One region of the Sphingomonas sp. CFBP 13603 genome, then DNA from elsewhere that is predicted to be linked to it. Evidence: riboswitches for the same ligand, from Rfam matches in the RefSeq annotation. Region 1 holds a riboswitch; the other holds the start of a gene.
What was found. A riboswitch is a leader RNA that binds a small molecule or an ion and turns the genes downstream of it on or off. The one in region 1 is predicted to bind thiamine pyrophosphate.
Positions count from the first base shown of each region.

Region 1 (7,593 bases):
TTGCGCGGCGAAGATATCGCGGCGGGGGTCGAGTTCCTCCTCACCCAGCCGACGCGGACCGTGATCCAGCAGATCGTCATCGTCCCGCGGGCGCTCGAGGGGGAGTAATCTCCCTTTCTAGTTCTCCCGCGAAAGCGGGAGCTCAGGGTACCATAGGACAGCGTTCGTGGCCCTGGACCCCCGCTTTCAACGGGGGGCACAGATGGAATACGTACCAAGGAGAATAGCATGTTCGACCAGCTCGTCTTCACCCCTGCCGACATCGACCTGTCGCGCTCGCCGCTGGCGGGGAAGGTCGGCGCCGAAACTTATGTGCTCGGCGCGTTCAATCCGGGGATGACGCGGCTGGCGAACGGCAATCTGATGCTGATGGTGCGGGTCGCCGAAGCGCTGAAAAAGCCGATCAGGGATGGCAACGTCCATGCGATCCGCTGGGAAGATGGCGCGTACGTGCTCGACGCTTGGCCGCTGGCGATGGTCGATACGAAGGATCCGCGGAAGTTCCTGATCCCTGGGGGCGGGTGGAAGGTGATGGCGTTGACGTCGTTGTCTTGGTTGCTGCCGGTCGAACTGGATGCCGAGGGGCGATCGGTCGTGGCAGTGCATTACGACAGGGCGATCGCGCCGCGGACGTCGTACCAATGCTACGGTGTGGAGGATGCGCGGATCTCGAAGGTTGGGGATCGGTATCTGATGACCACGTGTTCGGTCAGCCCGGAGCGGCATTCGACGACCTTGTATTCGTCCGCCGACGCGCTCGACTGGCAGCTCGAAGGGATCGTGCTCGATCACCAGAACAAGGACATGTTGATCTTCGAAGGACTGATCGCCGGGCAGTATTGGGCGCAGACGCGGCCGCTCGGCGATCTGTATTTCGCCTACCCACCGGGCAGCGAATGGCGCAGCGGACCATCGATCAACCTGTCGCGCTCGCCCGATGCGCTCCATTGGAAGCCGCACGACAAGCCCGGCATCCGCCCGCATTCCGCCACCGTTTCGACCGCGCGAATGGGCGGCGGCGCGCCCCCGATCCTGACCGATCGCGGCTGGCTGACGCTGTGGCACGGTGTCGAGCCATCTGGCGTAGTCGGCATCTACCGGACGTACTGGTCGATCCTCGACAAGGATGACCCGTCGATTACCGTCGCGACCGAGCACACCGCATTGCTGGAACCGAACCCCGCGCTCACCGAGCCGCTGAAGGACAGCATGTACCTCGACAACGTGGTCTTCACGACGGGCATCGCCGACGCCGGCGACTTCTACGTCGTTGCCAGCGGCGAGGCGGACCTCGCGTGCCGGATCACGCATATCCCAAAGGCCGTGTTCGCCGCCGCCCCGTGAACCGCACGCGATAGCGCTTTCCACGCACCCCCGGACCGCCTAAGCGACGCGTATCCCCGGGGGGCCGCTCATGCGCGGCTGAGAGGTGGGCAGCAGCCCATGACCCGCTGAACCTGATCCGGCTTATACCGGCGTAGGGAGGGTCTGCGGCTGGCCCGTCGTCCCTCCGATTGGAGTGGACGTGACGTTTTTCAGTGCTGGTTTGAGTGTGATTTCCGCTGGGCGCGAGCGCAGACTTCTGGGGCGGGTCGCACTGTCCCTGTCTGCGACCCTCGCCGCATCGTCGGCCGTGGCGCAAGCGTCCGATCCGGTCGAACCCGCGGAGATCCGGGTGGTCGGTAAGCAGGACCCAGCCGGTCTGCTGCTCGACCAGAAGGTGCCGCGCGCGCAAAGTGCGATCTCCGCCGACTTCATCGTCAAGCAGGCGCCGACGCTCAACGCGTTCCAGCTGGTGACGCTACTGCCGGGCGCGAACGTCGCATCAAGCGACCCGTACGGCCTGTCGACGAGTTCCAGTCTGACGTTGCGCGGTCTCGGCCAGGACGAGATCGGCGTGCTGATGGAAGGCGCGCCGCAGAACGACATCGGCTATTATTACGCCTATCCGTCGCAGTTCGCCGACCCGGAGAACCTCAAGCGTATCACGCTGGCGCAGGGCTCGGTCGATATCGATTCACCGACGCTCGGCGGCGCGGGCGGGCTTTTGTCGCTGTCGCTGGACGATCCGAAGGCGCGTCTCGGCGCGCTCGTCGACCTGTCGCTCGGCAGCTACGCGGCGCGGCGTGGGTTCTTCCGCGTCGATAGCGGGACGATCGGCAATACCGGGCTGAAGGCGTTCCTGTCCTATTCGAACACCCGCGCGGACAACTGGCGGGGTGCCGGTTTCGACACCCGCCAGCATATCGACGCGAAGATTCTCAACGAATGGGGCGCCGGCAACCGCGCCAGCCTAGCGCTGTCGTACAATGATGCGAACTCGTCGAGCTATCCGAGCCCGACGCTCGCCGAGTGGAAAGCGCAGGGTCGCGGGTTCAACTACGACAAGCGCTACACGGCAGGGAACACCAACTACTGGCGGCTGTACCGCGCGCCGTTCCGCAACCTCTACGCCTCCGCGCCGGTGCATCTCGTGCTGACCGATCGGCTGGCGCTCGACAGCACCACCTATCTCCAGTTCGGCTACGGCAACTCGCCTTACGGCACGCAGTTGACCACCGAAGGCAATTTCCTCGGCACCGAGGAACTGGCACAGCCGATCGCGCTGCCCGGCGCAGTCGATGGCGTCGCGACGGTACTCGGCAATTATACCGGCGACCAGATGCGGACCGGCAACGTCAGCAAGCTGACCTTCAAGACCGCCGCACACACGCTCACCGCCGGACTCTGGTTCGACTACGGCACCGACCGCGTCACGCAGTCGTACACCTCGATCGACGCCGCTGGGCAGCCGTTCGACCGCTGGGGCTATCGTTCAAAGGCCATCCGCACCGCCGACGGCCGCCTGCTCGCCTACGAGAACCAGCGCACCGTCACCGTGACGAAGGGCTTCTTCCTCGCTGACAGCATCGCACTGAAGCCGCGGCTGACAATCGACGCGGGGTTCAAGGGCGTCAACGTCCTCCGCAATGGCCGCAATTACCTTCCCGGACCGCAGGAAAAGGTGCGCAACGACAGCTTCGCCGCGTTGCCGCGCGCCGCGATCCACTACCGGATCGACGATCGCCAGCAGCTGTTCGCCAACATCACCACCAACTTCCGCACGCCGAACGAGTTCACGCTCTACAACAGCTATGCGGGTGGCGCGGTCGTCGTGCAGGGGACCAACGCGCTCAAAAACGAATATTCGGTCTCGCAGGAAGTGGGCTATCGCTTCATCGGCGAGCAGTTCTCCGCGTCGGTGACCGGCTTCCACTACAAGTTCCGCAACCGCCAACTCGCGACCGTGCTCGACCAGGGCGGCGCGCAGGTCAACGCGACGCTCAACGCGGGTGGCCAGACCTCGTACGGCATCGATGCGGAGATCGACTATCGCCCGATCGCCGGGGTCAGCCTGTATCTTTCCGGCGAATATCTGCGCGCCCGGATCGACGACGACCTCCCGGTCGGCGCGGACTTCCTGCCGACCAGGGGCAAGCACGCGGTGTCCAGCCCGACCGTCCAGTTCGGCGCCGGCGGGATCTACGACGACGGGCGTTTCTTCGGCAGCGTCGCGTCGAAATATATCGGCCGGCAATATGCGAGCTTCATGAACGACGAACGCATCAAGGGCTATGCGACTCTCGATCTGTCAGTCGGCATGCACCTCGCCGATTGGCTCGACGGCAAGCGCACCGACCTGCGCGTCAACGCGATCAACGTCACCGATCCGCACGTCCTCGCCGGTGTGCAATCAGTCAGCACCAATGCGCAGGACACGATCGGCCGTAACGGCACGGTCATCGCCGGCGCACCGCCCGCCTATTACATCGGCAGCGGCGCGGCGGTCATGGCGACGATCTCGCGGGCGTTCTGAGGTGGCGTCGCAGCCCGCGCATCTCGTCCACGGCATGGGCACCGCGATGGAGGCGCCGACCTGGCCCGCGATAACCGCGGACGAGGCCGAGGCGCTACTCGCCCGCTTCCCGGCGGCAGGACGGATGACCGGTCTGCACTGGCATTCCCCGCGACCATTCTCCGCCGCGACGCTGGTCCACGCGACGCAGGGCGCGTTCTTGCTGAAACGTCATCACGCGAGTGTCCGCTCGATCGAGGGCCTGGCCGAGGAGCACGCATTCATCGCGCATCTCGCCGGTGCGGGCGTTTCCGTGGCCGAAGTGATGGCGACCGCTGATGGCGGGAGTGGCGTTGCGCGCGGTGAGTGGTCCTATGAACTCTTTCGCGAGGCGCCCGGCGCGGACCTGTACCGTGACAGCCTGTCGTGGACGCCGTTCTTCTCGCACGCCCACGCGCATGCCGCGGGTGTCGCCCTCGCGACGCTGCACGAGGCCGCACGCGATTTCACGGCTCCGGCGCGTCGACCGCAGCCGCTCGTGGCGAGCTTTACGATCCTGCCCGCAGCCGATCCGATCGCGGCGGCCGAAGCCTATGTCGCCGCCCGTCCGGCGCTCGCTGCGTTCCTAGCGGCTCAGCCGTGGCGGCGGGATCTTGCGAGACTGTTCGGAACGTTGGGCGACGGGCTTCCCTCGCTGCTGGCGGCGCAGGTGCCGCTCTGGACTCACAACGACTGGCATCCGTCGAACCTGCTCTGGGCGGGCAACGGGAGCGTGCGGACGGTGTTCGACTTCGGTCTCGCCGACCGTACTTGCGCCGTCCACGATATCGCCACCGCGATCGAGCGGACCGCGGTACAGTGGTTGAAGCTGGCGCAGGGGAACGACGCGGCGATCGCAGACCCGGAGGCCGCGATCGCGATCCTTTCGGGCTATGCGACGATCCGGCCTTTGAGCCGCGCCGACATCGCGACGATCGTGCGCCTGTTGCCGCTGGTCCATCTCGAATTCGCGCTGTCGGAGATCGACTACTTCGCCGGCATCGTCGGCGACCCGGATTCCGCAACGCTGGCATGGGACGACTATCTGGTCGGTCATGCCGACTGGTTCCTGTCGGCAGCCGGTCAGGATTTCCTGAAGCGAATCGGCGGCGAGGGTCCGGTCCGATGACGGGGTTCGAAATCATCGCCGTCGTCGTCAGCTTCGCGGGCATCTGGCTGACCGCGACGCGGCGCATGCTGTGCTGGCCGGTCAATTTCGTCGCCTGCGCGCTGTATTTCAAGCTCTTCCTCGACGTTCGCCTGTATGCGGACATGGTCCTGCAGGCGCTGTTCGGGATCGCGATCGTCTATGGCTGGATCGCGTGGGCGCGTGGCAAGGCGGATACCGGCGACATCGTCGTGAGGCCGTTGCATCGCGCACAAGCCTCCGCCGGGCTGGCGGCCGGTGCGGTCGGGGCGCTCGCGATCGGTTGGTTCATGAGCCGTTACACGAACGCGGCGCTGCCGTGGATGGACGCGGGGTTGAGCAGTTTCAGTTTGGTCGCGCAATATTGGACGGCGCGGCGCCACGCTGCGAGCTGGCTGCTCTGGATCGTGGTCGACGTGCTCTATGTCGGGATGTTCATCGTCAAGGGCCTCATGCTGACGGCAGGCCTCTATGCGGTGATGATCGCGCTGGCGGTCATGGGATATCGGCGTTGGCGAGCCGCGTAGCGACGGTTTGGCGTCGACCTGGTCGCTTGCGTATCGGCGCGGATGATGTCAGCCGAACCGGCATGATAGTGGACGCCGCAACCCGATGACAGCTCCGACCGAGACACTGCTCGATCTTGGCTGGAACGATCATTTCAGTGTCCAGGTTTCGGACGACGAAACGGCGCAATGCCACCCCGTTCGCGTGATGTCCGTCCACCGCGGCCAGATCGCGGTCGCCGGCGAAGGGGGCCAGCGTTTCGTCTCGCCGTACATAGCCGGTGCCTTGCCGACGGACGATCATCCGACCGTCGGCGACTGGCTGCTGATCGACAATCGGACGCTGGAGCCGGTGCGCGTCCTCCACCGGATGAACCTGTTCAAGCGGCGATCGCCGGCCGATCCGCGCAAGGACCAGATGATCGCCGCCAATGTCGACACGGTGTTCCTCGTCGCGTCGTGCAACCAGGATTTCAGCGTCGCGCGGATCGAGCGGTACCTCGTTCTCGCGCGCGAGGTCGGCGTGAACCCGGTCGTCGTCCTGACCAAGATCGACCTGACCGACAGCCCTGACACGTTCGTGGCGGCGGTGCACGGCATCGAGGCGGGATTGCAAGTCGAGGCGATCGACGGTCGCGATCCGGCCAGCATCGCACACCTCGCGGCTTGGTGCGGCAAGGGCAAGACGGTGGCGTTCCTCGGCTCGTCCGGCGTCGGAAAGTCGACGCTCGTCAACACGTTGCGCGGGTCGGAGAGCATCCTCACCCAGGCGATCCGCAAGGGTGATTCGACGGGACGGCATACGACCACCGTGCGCGAGATGCACCGGCTGGAGGAGGGCGGCTGGCTGCTCGACCTGCCCGGCATGCGCGAACTGCAACTATCGGACGCGTCGACCGGGATCGCCGAGGTGTTCGACGATTTCGAACTGGCGGCGCAGGCGTGCAAGTTTTCGGATTGTTCGCACACCGTAGAGCCGGGCTGTGCGGTCCAGGCGGGGATCAAGGCGGGCACGCTTGCGCCGGACCGGTTCGCGCGCTGGCGCAAGCTCGCGACCGAAGAGAAGGCCAATGCCGCGCGGACTGCCGGGCGGCGGCCGCATTGATGCAGCCCTCGGTAGCCAGGGACGCGAGCGCAGCATGACACCACGGGAATTGCTGGCCACCGCGATCGTGCCGGGCGGCGGTGAGGAACTGCACCTGTACAGCCGCGGCGGCGACTTCATGATCCTGCTCGATCGTGCCGAGCTGATGAGCACGCGGATGACGGGCTCGGAAGAGGCGCTCGCGGTCATGACCTGCGAACGGCTGGGAAGGCGCCCGCGCCAGCAGGGACCGCATCTGCTGATCGGTGGGTACGGCATGGGCTTCACGCTGCGCGCGGCACTGGCGGCGCTCGACCAGAACGCACGGATAACGGTGGTCGAACTGGTACCGGAGATCATCGACTGGGCGCGCGGGCCGATGGCGACGCTGATGGCGGGCTGTCTCGACGATCCGCGGGTGACATTGGTGCAGGGCGATGTCGGCGCCGTCATCGCAGGGGCGTCGTCGGCGTACGACGCGATCCTGCTAGACGTCGACAACGGCCCCGACGGGCTGACGCGGACCGACAACAACCGGCTCTATTCGGTACGCGGACTGGCTGCGGCGAAGCGGGCGCTCGCCCCCGGCGGCGTCCTGGCGATCTGGTCCGCGGCACCCGACCCGGTCTTCGTCCGTCGTCTGGCCTCGTCCGGCTTCCGCACCGAGGAGGTCGTCGTCCGTGCACGCAGCAACGGCAAGGGGCCGCGACACGTCATCTGGTTCGCCACGCCGGCGGATTGACACGCGCTGCGGTATCATCGGCGGGGCTTCGATCGCTATAAGGCGCTTTGGCGACGCGAAAGGGACATGATGACCGCGGCTTTTCGAGCGCTTCTCGCGATCGTCCTTTTGATGATCCCGTCGGTCGGCTTCGCCGAGGATCGGTTCAAGGTCCTGGTGATCGCGACCCCCAGCAAATACCACTATGAATATATTCCGGTTGCGCGCGACAGTATCGAGCACCTCGCAAAGCTGCATGCG
Region 1 covers NZ_JADBIA010000007.1:67,031-74,623, reverse strand. The annotation lists gene IFR23_RS12310 (SDR family oxidoreductase) at 1-108, shown strand, start outside; gene IFR23_RS12305 (glycoside hydrolase family 130 protein) at 229-1,344, shown strand; TPP riboswitch at 1,392-1,501, shown strand; gene IFR23_RS12300 (TonB-dependent receptor) at 1,634-3,856, shown strand; gene IFR23_RS12295 (phosphotransferase) at 3,858-5,003, shown strand; gene pnuC (nicotinamide riboside transporter PnuC) at 5,000-5,548, shown strand; gene rsgA (ribosome small subunit-dependent GTPase A) at 5,634-6,632, shown strand; gene IFR23_RS12280 (spermidine synthase) at 6,667-7,353, shown strand; gene IFR23_RS12275 (ThuA domain-containing protein) at 7,423-7,593, shown strand, end outside.

Region 2 (7,593 bases), on a different contig from region 1:
TAAGCTCTTATTACTCCTAGTTTTTTTCTTTACACAGTCGGCATAGCGCAGATTATTTCTCTATCTCGTAGCAATAGTAAAAACGAACGGTACTAAATTTTCTCAGCCGGAATAATACTCGCCAGTCTCAATTGTCAGCGACCTAAGAAAACAAGATATTGCACTAGGTTTCAATCGATAAATCATCAGGCGAGGGATATTATTTTGGCCAATAACGCGCAAATTCAATGCATTAATAAAACTGATCGCAGCAGTGCACACGATCGAATCACGAATGTCGGGGGCGCTACTCCTTCGCGCTGGAAAATGACGCAAACTGAGGCAATTGCGGCAATTGAAGGGGGAAGTTGGCAATTTTACGTCAGCGTAGGTGGATCGAGCGTATGGGTCATCGTAGCGGTTTCGGCGAGTGGTAACAAATACCTCAAAACGCAGAATGACGGTGAGCAACCGAATAACTTACTAAGCTTACCTGAATGTCCCTGAGGCAAGATGGACCGATAATCGACTTTTGATTACCGGTCCATTTGCTTACTCCGCTGGCAGGTAGATCTCGCTTCCTTTTTCACGGAATTTTTCGCTCATGTCGGCCATGCCTCTTTCCGCATCGGCATGGCTGCCCTTTGCGAAAATCGCTCGGTCCGTGTCGGTCTGGTCGACGTCTGCGGCTAGGAACGTATCCGCCGGCGCGTTCTGCTTTGCCGCAAAATCCCGCACCTCTTGCGTTATCTTCATCGAGCAGAATTTTGGGCCGCACATGCTGCAGAAATGGGCGGTCTTGGCGCCTTCGGCTGGGAGCGTCTGGTCGTGGTATTGTTCGGCGGTGTCGGGGTCGAGGGAGAGGTTGAACTGGTCTCTCCAGCGGAATTCGAACCTTGCGCGGCTGAGCGCGTCGTCGCGCATCTGGGCGGCGGGGTGGCCCTTCGCCAGGTCGGCGGCGTGGGCGGCTAGTTTGTAGGTTACGACGCCGACTTTCACGTCGTCGCGGTCGGGGAGGCCTAGATGCTCCTTCGGCGTGACGTAGCAGAGCATCGCGGTGCCGTACCAGCCGATCATCGCGGCGCCGATGCCGCTGGTGATGTGGTCGTAGCCGGGGGCTATGTCGGTGGTGAGTGGCCCTAGCGTGTAGAAGGGTGCTTCGCCGCAGACTTCGAGTTGCTTGTCCATGTTCTCCTTGATCTTGTGCATCGGCACGTGGCCGGGGCCTTCGATCATGACCTGGACGTCGCTCTTCCACGCGCGGTGGGTGAGTTCGCCTAGCGTGTAGAGTTCGCTGAACTGCGCTTCGTCGTTGGCGTCGGCGATGCTGCCGGGGCGCAGGCCGTCGCCGAGGCTGTAGGCGATGTCGTACGCCTTCATGATCTCGGTGATCTCGTCGAAGCGCTCGTAGAGGAAGCTTTCCTTGTGGTGGCTGAGGCACCATTTCGCCATGATCGAGCCGCCGCGCGAGACGATGCCGGTGACGCGTTTCGCGGTCATCGGGATGTAGGCGAGGCGCACGCCGGCGTGGATCGTGAAGTAATCGACGCCCTGTTCGGCCTGCTCGATGAGCGTGTCGCGGAAGATCTCCCAGGTGAGATCCTCGGCGACGCCGCCGACCTTTTCGAGCGCCTGGTAGATGGGGACGGTGCCGATCGGGACGGGCGAGTTGCGCAGGATCCATTCGCGGGTGTCGTGGATGTTGCGGCCGGTGCTGAGGTCCATCACCGTGTCGGCGCCCCAGCGGATCGACCAGACGAGCTTGTCGACTTCGGCGGCGACGTTGCTGGCGACCGCGGAGTTGCCGATGTTGGCGTTGATCTTGACGAGGAAGTTGCGGCCGATCGCCATCGGTTCGGATTCGGGGTGGTTGATGTTGTTGGGGATGATCGCGCGGCCGCGGGCGATCTCGTCGCGGACGAATTCGGGGGTTACGAAGTCGGGGATGCTTGCGCCGAAGCTTTCGCCGTCTCGCTTGTAGTCTTTCAGCATGGCGCGGCCGAGGTTTTCTCGGGTGGCGACGTATTCCATTTCCGGGGTGATGATGCCGCGGCGGGCGTAGTGCATCTGGCTTACGTTGGCGCCGGCGCGCGCGCGGAGGGGGCGTTTGATGGTGGCGGGGAACTGGGGGACTCCGCCCGAACGGTCGGGGCCTAGCTGGCCGTTGTCTTCGGGGCGGAGTTCTCGGGCTTCGTAGGATTCCACGTCGCCTCTGGCTTCGATCCAGGCGCGGCGGAGTTGGGGGAGGCCGGCGTTGATGTCGATTTGCGCGCGGGGGTCCGTGTAGGGGCCGCTGGTGTCGTAGACGCGCAGGGGGGGCTCGCTGCAGCTTGGGTCCAGGACGATCTCGCGCATGGCGACGCGGACGTCTGGGCTGGTCGGGACCGCTACGTGGATTTTCCGGGAGCCTCGGATCGGGCCGGTGGTAACGCCGATGTCTGCGGTCTTGGATTGCGTATCGATGGCCATGCGCTTGCTCCTACGGGTCTCGGAGCAAGGATTGCGGTTCTGTGGCGACCGCTCCCTCCCTCCGCCGGTATCAACCGGATCAGGTTCAGCGGGTCGAAGGCTCCTGCCTTCCTCTCAAGCGCGGATAAAGCGCTCCCCCGGGGTGGGGTAAGCATAGGGGGCTTGGGGTGGGGTGCAATGGGGAATTTGGGGGCTTGGGGTGTGCGGGGAAAGTGCATGGGCTTCGGCTGGGCATCCTGCCGATCGAAGGTTCACCACCCCGGCGGAGGCCGGGGTCCAGTTGGGGGACGGCGGTAACGATCGGCGGTGCTTCGTTATATCCGCCCTTCCAACTGGGCCCCGGCCTTCGCCGGGGTGGTGGCAATGTGGATGTTGGTTTTTTGACGGCGAGCGCACGCTTGCTGAACCGAGAAAAGGCCGCTGCCCGGTTTGGGGCAGCGGCCTTTTCCTTACTCCGCGCGCCGTCAGTCGTAGCAAAGCTACGCCTTGTGGCGTGCTTTGCTGCGCTGGCCGGGCTTGGGCGAGTCCTGCACCAGGGTGGTGCAGGCCGCCCTTCGCCTTAGAACCGGAAGTTCACCGTGCCGCGGAGGCTGTGCCAGCGGAAGTTCTCGTCGCTGCGGCGGAAGGTGGTGCCCGCGGTGTTGGGGGCGAGGACGAACGGGTTGTTCGCCAGGAGGACCGGGCTGCCGGCGAGCGCGGTGCCGGCGGTGACCAGGACGCGGGCGTCGTCGTCCTTGTACTGGTGATAGGTGTATTCCATCCCGATCGAGATGTTCTTGGTCAGCTTCTGCTCGATGCCGCCGCCGCCGACATAGCCCCAGCGCTTGTCCGAGCCGGTGGCTGCGAACGCGTTGGCGGTGTTGGTGGTGAAGAACAGATTGTCGATCTTGGCATAGCCGGCGCCGCCGGTGGCGTAGAACAAGGTCTTGTTGGCGGCGAGACCGGCGCGGAGGCGGGCCGATCCTTCCCACTTCAGCTTGCGCGCCATCGTGTAGCTGGCGGGCGTGGTCGAGAAGGCGGCGACGCTGTCGGTGATCTCGGACTTGCCGAATTCGCCGACGATGCCGACCACGAACGGACCGCGCTGCACGTCGAAGCCTGCGCGGCCGTAATACGACCAGCCGTCGTCATCGTTGCGGCAGCCATAGGCGGGCACCGCAGTGCGAGCGGAACCGTTGCAGAAGCCCGGCGAGAATGCGTTGGCGCCGCGGATCGTGTTGACGCTGTCGTTGAAATTGCCGTCGCCGTTGCGGTCGAACAGGATCGACGAGCCGATGTCGTTGGGCTGGACGTCGTAGCCGCCGGCCGCACCGATATAGACGCCCGAGAACGGATTACGGTCTTCGTCGGTGGTCATGTCCTGCGCGGCGGCGGGAACGGCAAAAATGCCCGCAGCGGCGAGGCCGGCGAGCATGGTGAGCTTCGTGAAGTTGGTCATGGTCATTCCCCAAACAAGGGCCGCGGCGATCCCTGTATTCGCCGCGGCCAAGGTTTCATGTTCAATCGGCGATGGGCCTCATGCGCGCGCGGCGCTGGTCCGGATGTTGCCGTTGACGCCGGCCGGGAAGAACCCGCCCATCGCGACGGCTGCGCTGTTGAGATAGACGATGTTGAGCACCTGGCCGGTCGAGCGGCTGTAGGCGAGGCCGTTGGCATCGGTCGGCACGATGTTCGAGACCGTCGCATCGGTACCGGTGATGCCCTGATCGATGTCGCTTGCGCCATCGAGGCTGTCGCGGGCGTTGCTGATCTGGTTCGCACCGGTGATCAGCGCCGGGGTCGGGTTCCGGACGTCGAGACCCTTGCGGTAGAGGACCGTGCGGACGAGACCGGCATGGTAGGCCTCTGCCGCGAGGATGCCCGCTGCCGCCTCGAGATAGGTCGGGTTCGAGATCAGCGGTGCTGCGCCCTTGTAGGCCGAGACGCCGACGTCCTCGAAGATGAACGCACCGAGCAGGAAGCTGTTGTCGTCCGCATAGGGATTGAACACGCCGGTTGCCGGGATGACGCCGGCCGCACGCGCCGCCGCGGTGAAGGCGCCTGGGGCTGCTGCGGTACCGCCCGAGATGTTGATCGCGGGCTGCGCGACGGCGGCGTTGCCGAGCGCGCGACGCAGGAACGCGACGTGTGCGACTTCGTCGATCGCGATCTCGCGGGCATATTCACGCACCACGGCATCCTGGAACGGCACCTGCGCGCCGCCGGTGACCGCGCCCTGCGTACCGGTACCGGTCAGCAGGCTGGCATTGAGGCCGACGCCGAATGCCGCGAACGCGTAGAACTGCGCTTCGAGATATTCGAGGTTGAGCGCGAAGTTGAGCACGTCGGCGTCGTTCAGCGCCGGGGTCGGCGTCGGGCCGGGGGTCGGCGTCGGGGCCAGATCCTCGTCGTCGCTGCCGCATGCCGACAGCAGCGAGGCGCCACCGATGGCGAGCGCGGAACCGCCGGCGAAGCGGAGGAAGCTACGACGTTCGTTGCGACGGCTGGCGATCGCGTCGAATACTTCCAGCTTGGTATTGATATCGGTCATTGGGTGAATCCCCTGAATATCGATGAAGGCGTAAGGTCGGGCTGTGGGTAGGGCTGGCGGATCAGCCTGCCGCCACGCTCGTCCTGATGTTGCCGTTCATGCCCGACGGGTAGAAACCGCCTGCCGATGCGGCGCCGCCGTTGAGGTACACGATGTTGAGCACCTGGCTGGCCGAGCGGCTGTAGGCGACACCGTCCGCGTCGAGCGGGACGATGTTCGACACGGTGACGGCCGCCTGCGTAGCCGAGAGGTTGATCGGCGTTGCCTGGTACGACGAGATGCCCTGATCGATATCGTTCGCACCGAAGATCGTCGTGTTGGCACCACCGCCGTCGAGGCTGTCGCGCGCACGCGAAATGGCATCGGCGGACGTGCGCAGCGACGGGGTGTCGATACCCTTGCCGTACAGCGTCGTGCGGACGATCGCGGCGTGATACGCCTCGACCGCGAGCAGGCCGGCAGCGGCCTCGAGCGTCGCAGGCGTGCTGAGGAAGCGCGCTGCGCCCTTGTACGCGGTCACGCCGACGTCTTCGAAGATGAACGCGCCGAGCAGGAATGCCTCGTCGGTGGCATAGGGATCGAACGCGGTGCCGGCGGGGACAAGCCCTGCAGCCTGTGCGGCGACCGAGAAGGCGCTGGTCGGCGAGACGCTGACGTCGATCACCGGCTGCGAGACGGCGGAGGTGCCGAGCGCGGTGCGCAGGAAGCGAACGTGCGCGATCTCGTCCTGGGCGATCTCACGCGCATATTGTGCGACGATCGGATCGGTGAAGTTGACGCGACGGCCACCACGAACCGCGCCCTGCTGGCCGGTGCCGGTGAGCAGCGCGTTGTCGAGGCCGGTGCCGTAGGCGGCGTAGGAGTAGAACTGCGCCTCGAGATATTCGAGGTTGAGCGCGAAGTTCAGGATGTCGGCTTCGCTGACCGACTGCGCGGCGGCGGCGCTGGACATCGACAGCGCGGTCGCACCGGCGGCGGTGATGGCGGCTGCGCCCAGCGCGTTCTTGAAGAAATCACGTCGGTCGTTGCGCCGCTCCACGCGGGCATCGAGGGCTTCGATCAGGTGCACGCTCTCGGTCATATTCAGGGTCCTCCCCTTGTTGTTTCGGACGTCGAAATCGTCTGCGGCGATGGCGCAACATTCCAGTCTCCGACCGGTCCCGTTTACCGGAACTCATTCGTAACCCGCTCTGTTACGGACATAAAAAAAGCCGTCCGCGTCGAGTAACGACTGCAGACGGCTTTTGGATGCAGGGTTTCAAGACCTGCAGAAAAAATAATTCAGATCAGAAAGTGTAGGTCAATCCAAGGGCATAGAGCCACTGGTCCGCATCGCCGACATCGGCGACGATCGGGGTATTCTTGTACTTGCCGAGCATGCGACCGTAGAGCACGCCGGCACCGACGCCGAAGCCGTGGCGAAGATCGCCCGACAGGCTCTGCACGACGAACAGCGAGGCGTTCGCGCGACGGAAGCCGCTGTCGTTGACGTCGTAGGTGCGCAGGCCGCTGTTCAGCGAGCCGATCGGCGTCACGGCCGCATAGGTGCGACCGAAGCCCTTGCCGGCATAATCCGCCGACACGCCGAGCGAGACGAGCGTACGGACCGACAGCGGCGTGGTGTAGTTTACCTGCGGGGTGATGACGTAGCTGTCGTAGGTGCCCGACACGTCGTGGACGTACGCGACGCGCGCGGTGATCGTGTCGTAGTCGCTGGTGATGACGCCGGTCTTGCCGATGCCGACATAGCCGCCGAGCTCGTACGCGGTATCGATCTTGCCGAGTGCGCGGACCTGGCGGTTGTCGATGTCGCCGGTGCGATCGCGACGGACGCCACCGATGACACCGACTTCGTAGTTGATGCCGACTTCGCCCGTGTTCGGGATCAGGTTGAAGTAGAGCTGCGTGCCGCGGAGGAAGAAGTCATGCCCGCGCACCGAGCCGACGATGGCGCCGGCGGGAGTGAAGGAATTGCTGTCCGCACCCTCGTAATCGGGCATCGACACCGCACCGAGCGCAATGGTGATACGGTTGTTGTCGCGAGGGTCGGTGATCGTCGGCGACGGGTTGGGATCGGTCTGGGCAAAAGCCGGCGTGGCGATGGCAAGCGCCGCGGTTGCGGCAGACGTGAAGAGAGTGAATGCGCGCAAGGAAATGCTCCGGACAAAAAGGTTCCACGGCCAAACGCGGTAAAACCGTTTTCGGTCCGTCACGATCGGTCAGAAGATGTAACGCATTTTCACCTGTTGCAATTCGGCATCACCCGCCAGCATGAACCGGGCGGCGGAAAAGCGCGGCGGACCGAACCGCACCGCGGCATTGCGCGAGAAGCCATAGCCCTCGCGCGGGATGCCCGCGATCGTATCGAGCTTCGCGTTGCTGTTCTCGTCGTGGATGATCGCGAGCGCATAGCCGCGCTGCGGCAGGCCGGGGAAGCTGGTGGTGTGGACGCTGGCCGGGATCGAACGCGTCAGCGCGTTGGCATCGTCGACGCAGGCGGGGAAATTGTCGGGATCGGCGGTCAGGCAGATCCGGATCATGCCCTTAGCCGAGCGGAGATTGTCGACCTCTACGTCAAGCCGCGTGACCGGCGCCGTCGCTGCCAGCATCGCCCA
Region 2 covers NZ_JADBIA010000011.1:142,566-150,158, forward strand. The annotation lists gene IFR23_RS16235 (DUF3892 domain-containing protein) at 205-486, shown strand; gene thiC (phosphomethylpyrimidine synthase ThiC) at 532-2,448, opposite strand; TPP riboswitch at 2,488-2,598, opposite strand; gene IFR23_RS16245 (outer membrane protein) at 3,008-3,886, opposite strand; gene IFR23_RS16250 (ferritin-like domain-containing protein) at 3,965-4,978, opposite strand; gene IFR23_RS16255 (ferritin-like domain-containing protein) at 5,040-6,059, opposite strand; gene IFR23_RS16260 (MipA/OmpV family protein) at 6,265-7,128, opposite strand; gene IFR23_RS16265 (DUF2141 domain-containing protein) at 7,198-7,587, opposite strand; gene IFR23_RS16270 (sterol desaturase family protein) at 7,553-7,593, opposite strand, start outside.
Region 2: another riboswitch for thiamine pyrophosphate. It lies ahead of thiC (phosphomethylpyrimidine synthase ThiC); the one in region 1 lies ahead of IFR23_RS12300 (TonB-dependent receptor).